Regions from separate parts of the Priestia sp. JV24 genome, predicted to be linked through region 2. Evidence: a T-box and tRNA genes for the amino acid it is inferred to sense, from the RefSeq annotation. Region 2 holds a T-box; the other holds one or more tRNA genes.
The links. The T-box of region 2 lies ahead of thrS (threonine--tRNA ligase). A T-box ahead of a tRNA ligase gene usually reads a tRNA of that ligase, here a tRNA-Thr.

Region 1: it encodes a tRNA-Thr, which carries the amino acid that the T-box ahead of thrS (threonine--tRNA ligase) is inferred to sense. The anticodon was not compared.

What each region holds. Positions count from the first base shown of each region.
Region 1 covers NZ_JAPCIN010000022.1:246,129-249,548, reverse strand. The annotation lists gene OK414_RS20545 (DHA2 family efflux MFS transporter permease subunit) at 1-388, shown strand, start outside; gene OK414_RS20540 (aromatic ring-hydroxylating oxygenase subunit alpha) at 423-1,475, opposite strand; tRNA gene OK414_RS20535 (tRNA-Thr) at 1,686-1,758, shown strand; gene OK414_RS20530 (ABC transporter ATP-binding protein) at 2,012-2,962, shown strand; gene OK414_RS20525 (ABC transporter permease/substrate-binding protein) at 2,962-3,420, shown strand, end outside.
Region 2 covers NZ_JAPCIN010000015.1:564,476-567,895, reverse strand. The annotation lists gene OK414_RS12225 (hypothetical protein) at 5-211, shown strand; gene thrS (threonine--tRNA ligase) at 384-1,601, opposite strand; T-box leader at 1,655-1,883, opposite strand; T-box leader at 1,923-2,149, opposite strand; gene OK414_RS12215 (sulfatase-like hydrolase/transferase) at 2,540-3,420, opposite strand, start outside.

The DNA.
Region 1 (3,420 bases), on a different contig from region 2:
TATGACAAACGGATTAAATCAGCTGCCGCAGCGCTTTAATCCGCATGGTACTGCGATGAATAACACGCTTCAACAAGTATCGGGAGCTATTGGTTCGGCTCTTTTAGTAACGGTGATGTCAAATCGTACAGCTACGCACGCAAAAGAGCTTGCTCAAGATGCAATGAGCGGAGCAGGAGCAGCGAATGCAACGGCAGCCGGGGCAGCTCAAATGAAAGAACAAATTGGGATGCAGGCAATGGTACAAGGAATTAACGATGCGTTTGCCGTCTCAGTAGTACTAGTGGTGGTTGCCTTAATTCTTTCAGTGTTTATGAAACGCGCCACGCCGGCAAGTGAAGATGAAGTGATAAAGGAAAAAGCAGGACGCGAGCAGTTTGCTAAATAAAAAAGAAATCCCCGCTGAGACAGCGGGGATTTCTTTAGCTTGTATATCTAAAGCTTAAGCCCATTTTCTTTAATAATTTCCGGTAGCCGATGGACGTTTGATCAGCCATAATATGCGCTTCCATCTGCAGGTCTAAAGGCAAGTCTTCAGGCTTTTGGTTTTCAACCATTTCACGGTCTTCGTCAAAGACGCGAAGGTTAAAGTCATACACACCTTCAACGGGAGAATCTTTGTCAAAGTTTCGAGCGATTGGTGCGAATAAACGTGTTTCGCGGGCTGAAATAGGAGAGACTGCATTCATAATCCACAGCTCTGCGCCTTCTGGGAAGTATACTTTTAGCGTAGCTGTAAACGGCGGATAAACATCAAAGACGCGAAGCCATTTAAAATCAGGTGGATTTAAATGCTGCTGTTCTTTGGAATAATTGCTCACGGTGCTCGTATATTCTACATGAAGCCCATAATCTGTATCGCTTACTTTATATTTAGGCACAAAGGCGTTGTTTCGATCACCAAATGTGTCCGTGTGCACCCAAGCAAAATGAGCTACGTCTAAAAAGCCTTCCATTTGACGACCAGCCGAACCCATGATATCAAAGCTGGGACAAACAATTTGCTGAAAATCAGGGGCCTCCCACGCATCGAAGTAAGGCAGGTTATCTTGTTCACCTGTCAGGGAAGTCCACACTAATCCAAATCGTTCAATAACTGGATAGACAGCCATACACAGGCGGGGAGAAATGTTGGCATCAGGGTGAGCTGGAATCGACGTGCATGCGCCGTCCGTTGCATAGCGGAAGCCGTGGTAAGGACAGACAATTTCATCATCTTCCACCCAGCCCATACTAAGGGGGGTGCCTCGGTGAACGCATAAATCACGAGCCGCTACTACTTTGTGTGTGGTACGGTATAGAACTAGATTTACATCTAGCAGTTTTACGGACGTTGGTTTCTCTGTTACATCACTGCAGCGTGCGACGGGGTACCAATACTTAGCGAGCGTCGTCCAATCTTCCAGGCTGAACGTGCAGTCTCTTGGGTAGGGAGTTGCCGTTTTTGATTTGGTCATGGTTGGTTGTTGTTCCATCTATTTTCTTCCCTTCTTTTGTAAGCTCTTTTACTAAGGGTAATATAAAAAAAGAAAATTCACACAATTTATGTAAGGAGTTCTAACATAAAATATGGAACTTTGTAGAAAGTGCGAATTTCAGAAGAAGCAAATTAGAGAATATACCAATAAAAAAATTTAAAAAAGCGCTTCCTAAATGAATTTAAACGTGATATAATTTTCCAAGACGCTGGTGTAGCTCAGTAGGTAGAGCACTTGCATGGTAAGCAAGAGGTCGCAGGTTCGATCCCTGTCGCTAGCATACTAAAAAACCTTCTTTTTTGTTGAAAGAAGGTTTTTTTATTTGTGTCGGCTTTAAAATTATTCTTTCCCGCCTTGTGAAAACTTTAACAGTTTGATAGCCTTATTAGGAGGTTATGAGAAAATATGTGTATCTTTTTCCCTATGTCTTATGAATCATATTTAGAAATATTCTTAAAAGAATGTTTATTGCCTCTGAATATTGGGTACACGAAACTCGGGGTTAAATTTCAACAGGGAGGGTGAACGATAATTTGATTACGTTTAAGAATGTGTCAAAGCAATATCCAGACGGTACGACCGCCGTGAAAAATATTAATCTAGAAATTAAAGAAGGAGAGTTTTTCGTTTTAATTGGTCCGAGTGGGTGTGGGAAAACAACCACCTTAAAAATGATTAACCGTCTTCATGATATTACCGAAGGAGAACTATACATAAAAGATAAGCTCGTATCGGACCACAACATACATAAGCTACGCTGGAACATTGGTTATGTCCTGCAGCAGATTGCTCTTTTTCCCCATATGACCATTGCTGAAAATATAGCCATTGTACCCGAGATGAAGCATTGGAAGAAAAATAAAATCAAAACGCGCATTGATGAACTGCTTACTTTGGTAGGACTAGACCCAAAGCAGTATCGAAACCGAAAGCCGTCTGAGCTCTCAGGTGGCCAGCAGCAACGTGTAGGTGTAGCACGTGCCCTCGCAGCTGATCCCCCCGTTATTTTAATGGACGAACCCTTTAGTGCCCTCGATCCGTTAAGCCGCGAACAGCTTCAGCAAGATGTTATTAGTTTAAAAGAAAAAATCAAAAAAACATTTGTGTTTGTTACGCACGATATGAGCGAAGCGATGACGCTTGGAGATCGTATCTGCCTGATGAAAGATGGGGAAATTGTTCAAGTTGGAACCCCGGAGGAATTCATTCAAAAGCCTAAAAATGAATTTGTAAAAACATTTATTGGAAATCAAGGCAATGCTTTATTTGAGACATTGGATATGTTTGTCAAAGAAAGTGAACAGCCGGACGTAGAACCTACTGAAGAGTTAGCTTCAACTGCCACTGTTCAGCAGGCAATGGACGCCCTTTACGATCATGAAGCAATAGCCGTGAAAAAAGGGAGCAAACGTATTGGCGTTGTAACGCGCAAAACTCTATTAGCGTTTCTTTCTGATAAAACGAAAGAAGGAGGCACGCTGTAATGAATGCACTAAGCACATTATTAGATCAACGAGGAGATGCACTGTTTCAAGCTCTTCTTGAACACATTCAAATTTCAGTACTAGCTCTTGTTATCGCCGTATTAATTTCAGTGCCGCTCGGACTGTACTTAACGAGGCATGACCGCATTGCTGAACCAATCATTGGCGTAACAGCCGTACTGCAAACCATTCCTTCACTCGCTTTATTAGGGTTACTGATTCCTCTTGTCGGAATTGGAACCTTTCCCGCGGTTATTGCACTGTTTTTATATTCGCTTCTTCCTATTGTACGAAATACATATACCGGAATTAAAGAAGTGGACCCATCTTTAATTGAAGCATCCAAAGCCATGGGGATGAACTCGTGGAGACGATTAATTAAAGTAGAACTTCCTCTAGCACTTCCTGTCATTATGGCCGGAATTCGCACAGCGATGGTACTCATTATTGGCACAGCG
Region 2 (3,420 bases):
TATAATGATGAAAACTGAAGTGTATGAAGGGCGGAGAAAGATGATTAACTTACTTATTGGCTGTATCTTACTAGCATTAGGAGTATACTTTATGTTTAAATTTCTTTTTTACTCTCCTTCTAAAAAGAAGCGAGATCAGCAAAACATGAACAAACCATCAGGTGAGGCTTCAGCTTCATCCCGTACAAACGATTCGAATGGAATAAGATAAATTTTTTTTATAAAATACCGGCGTTTGTCTAAGGCAAAAGTTATACTGCTGATATATATTATCTTATACCCTTCTAGTTCAATATTCCCTTCATTTTGGTGTGAGACAAAATGAAGGGAATCACTATCTGACTTAAAAAATCAGATTTTTCTATTTAGTAAGGTAAATAGCTTCAACAAACTCTGTTTGAATTCTTTTCTTTATTCAAGTGTACAGCTGCCTCTTCCACACTTACTGTTCCTATATTTTTCTTCCCGTGCTTTCGCATAGCAAGCGATTCATTTTCCACTTCTTTATCTCCTATCACAGCCATATAAGGAACTTTCAGCATTTCTGCTTCTCGAATTTTCAGCCCTATTTTTTCAATGCGATCGTCTACTTCAACACGATACCCTTTTAACTCCAGCTCGTGTTTCACTTTATATGCATATTCCACGTGTGGCGGTGCAATAGGCAATAGTTTGAGTTGAACAGGAGCTAACCAAAGAGGAAATTGGCCTTCGTAATGTTCAATCAAGATGGCCATAAATCGCTCAACGGAACCGTATATAGCGCGGTGAATCATTACGGGGCGATGAGGTTTATTGTCTTCTCCAATATACATACAGTCAAACTTCTCCGGCATTAAGAAATCAAGCTGAACTGTTCCGCACTGCCAGCTTCGACCTAAGGAATCTAAAATATGAAAATCAATTTTCGGCCCATAAAAAGCTCCATCTCCTTCATTCACCTGATAGTCTAAGCCTTTTTCACTTAACACAGATTGAAGCGACTTTTCTGCTTGGTTCCATGTTTCAATATCTCCCATGAATTTTTCAGGTCGTGTGGATAGCTCTACTTTGTAATCGAAGCCAAAATGTGAGTAAAAGTCATGGATAAACGCTAGAATGCGGCTAATCTCAGCTTCAATCTGACTGAGTTCTACGAATAAATGAGCGTCGTCCTGTGTAAATGAACGGACTCTTAGCAATCCGTTTAAAGACCCAGAAAGCTCGTGACGATGAACTAATCCAAGCTCTGCGTATCGAATCGGAAGTTCTCGGTAGCTTCTTCGCTTGCTGTTAAACAATAAAATGGCTCCCGGACAATTCATCGGTTTAATCGCATAGTTTTGTTTGTCAACATTTGAAAAATACATATTCTCATGATAATGCTCCCAGTGCCCTGATTGTTCCCAGAGCTCCTGTTTCATCATGATGGGTGTTTTTATTTCTTGATAGCCTGCTTTATAATGCTTTTGTTTCCAATAATTTTCTAACTCATTTCGAATAATCATTCCGTTAGGTAAGAAAAATGGCATACCAGGAGCTTCTTCCATCGACATAAACAGCTCCAGTTCTTGACCTAACTTTTGATGATTTCGCTTTTCTGCTTCCACTTGTTTTGACATGTTCATTCCTCCAATATATTTTTATTCAACAAAAAAACCGCACTCATCCCTAGTAAAGGGACGAATGCGGCCGTGGTACCACCCTAATTCCGTAAAATACTCATACGTATTTTACGCTTAAAAAGATAACGGTTTTACCGGTTGCGGTTTCAGTGTATACACATTCCCCGCCGCAGCTCCAAGGTGGTAAATTCATTTTGTTTTCTAAGGGCTCTCAGCCAGTGACCCTATTCTCTGTAAAGAAAATCCAAAAATGATTCATGTCCTTTTCATTGCTTGTATATTCATTTTTTCTACATAAAAAGCCGCACTCATCCCTAGTGAAGGGACGAATGCGGCCGTGGTACCACCCTAATTCCGTAAAATACCTATACGTATTTTACGCTCAAAAAAGATAACGGTTTTACCGATTGCAGTTTCAGTTATGCACGTTCCCTGCAATAGCTCTAAGGTGGTAAATCAGATGATTTCTTAAGGGCTCTCAGCCAGTGACCCTATTCTCTGCGAAGAAAACAGCATCTAATTCATGTCCTTTTCATTGCCAAATACTGTTTATTAGTTGTTAAAAGCGATTATAGTGTATAAATTTAACAAAAGTCAAGAAGTAATTTTTTATTTTTTAATGGTATAGAATTACTTTATGCTTGAATTTTTGAAAAGTTACTTAAGAATATACGGACTTAAAAAGTTTTTATTATACTATTAACGACTACATTTCATTCTTATTTTTATAGCAATAAAGGCGAAAAAGAAAGATGCTATAAGTCCTTATTTGGTTTATCTAAGCGGAATTAACGAAGTGAAACCAATACTATCCCAAACCAGAACAAGTAACATATCACAAGCATCATCAGGTTTTTTTATTTATATATTAAAATATTAAATACACCTTTTTATGCTCACGCAAATGTTTGACTTCAATCCGTAGAAACTATTTTTTATCTATCTGTAGACGGAAGCTCATCATGCATGCTTTCACTTTGGGGAAAAATCCGTTTTTTCCTGACTTGTTCTTTAAGAATAACGTCAAGCTGCCGCTGAATTTTCCTTGTTTCATTTGTCGAAAAATACAGGTGAGCCAGATTTACTGTTTCTAACGGATCCTTGGTCAAATTGTACATTTCAATTTGATCAGGAACACGATTTGTTTTAAGGGTAGCAAAACTCACAGGGTAACCTTCATATTGCTCTCCGTGAATAAATTCATCTTTTTCGTCATCTGCTGACCAAAATTGCAGATTATCATGATAGCGAGCGTATTTCCAAATTTCCTTTCCTGCCGCTGACGAAAACTCGACAATGACCGCTTGAATGTGATTAGGCTGAACAACTGACGGGTAGCTTTCTCCTAAAAAATTTGTTTGGTGAAGTCCTTTTGTCGGGTCATCATCTGTCATGAAGAAAATCGCTGTTTCCTCTTGCTCAGCACACGTTTCTCCTCGAAGTATACCTGACAGGTCTCGCCCAACAAATGGATGTACTTCCGTATGACTTTTTTGTAATTGCTTTTGAATAGCAGAAGCATCTATATTAGCTAAACTAAGCATTGTCGGGATCAAGTCAAGGTGGCTAGTCAGTGTGTCTGTACGTTGATAACTAGGAAACAAACGCTTGTTATGAATGAGAAGCGGAACGTGAATAGATTCTTCATACATGTTGTACCATTTTTGATGTAGTCCCCCGTGAGCTCCAAGCAAATCACCGTGATCAGACGTAAAAATAATAATTGTATTTTCATAGAACGAAGATTGTTCCATGGTCCGAAGAACTTTTAAAATTTGTTTATCAACATTTTTTTGCAGCTGATAATACAAGCGCC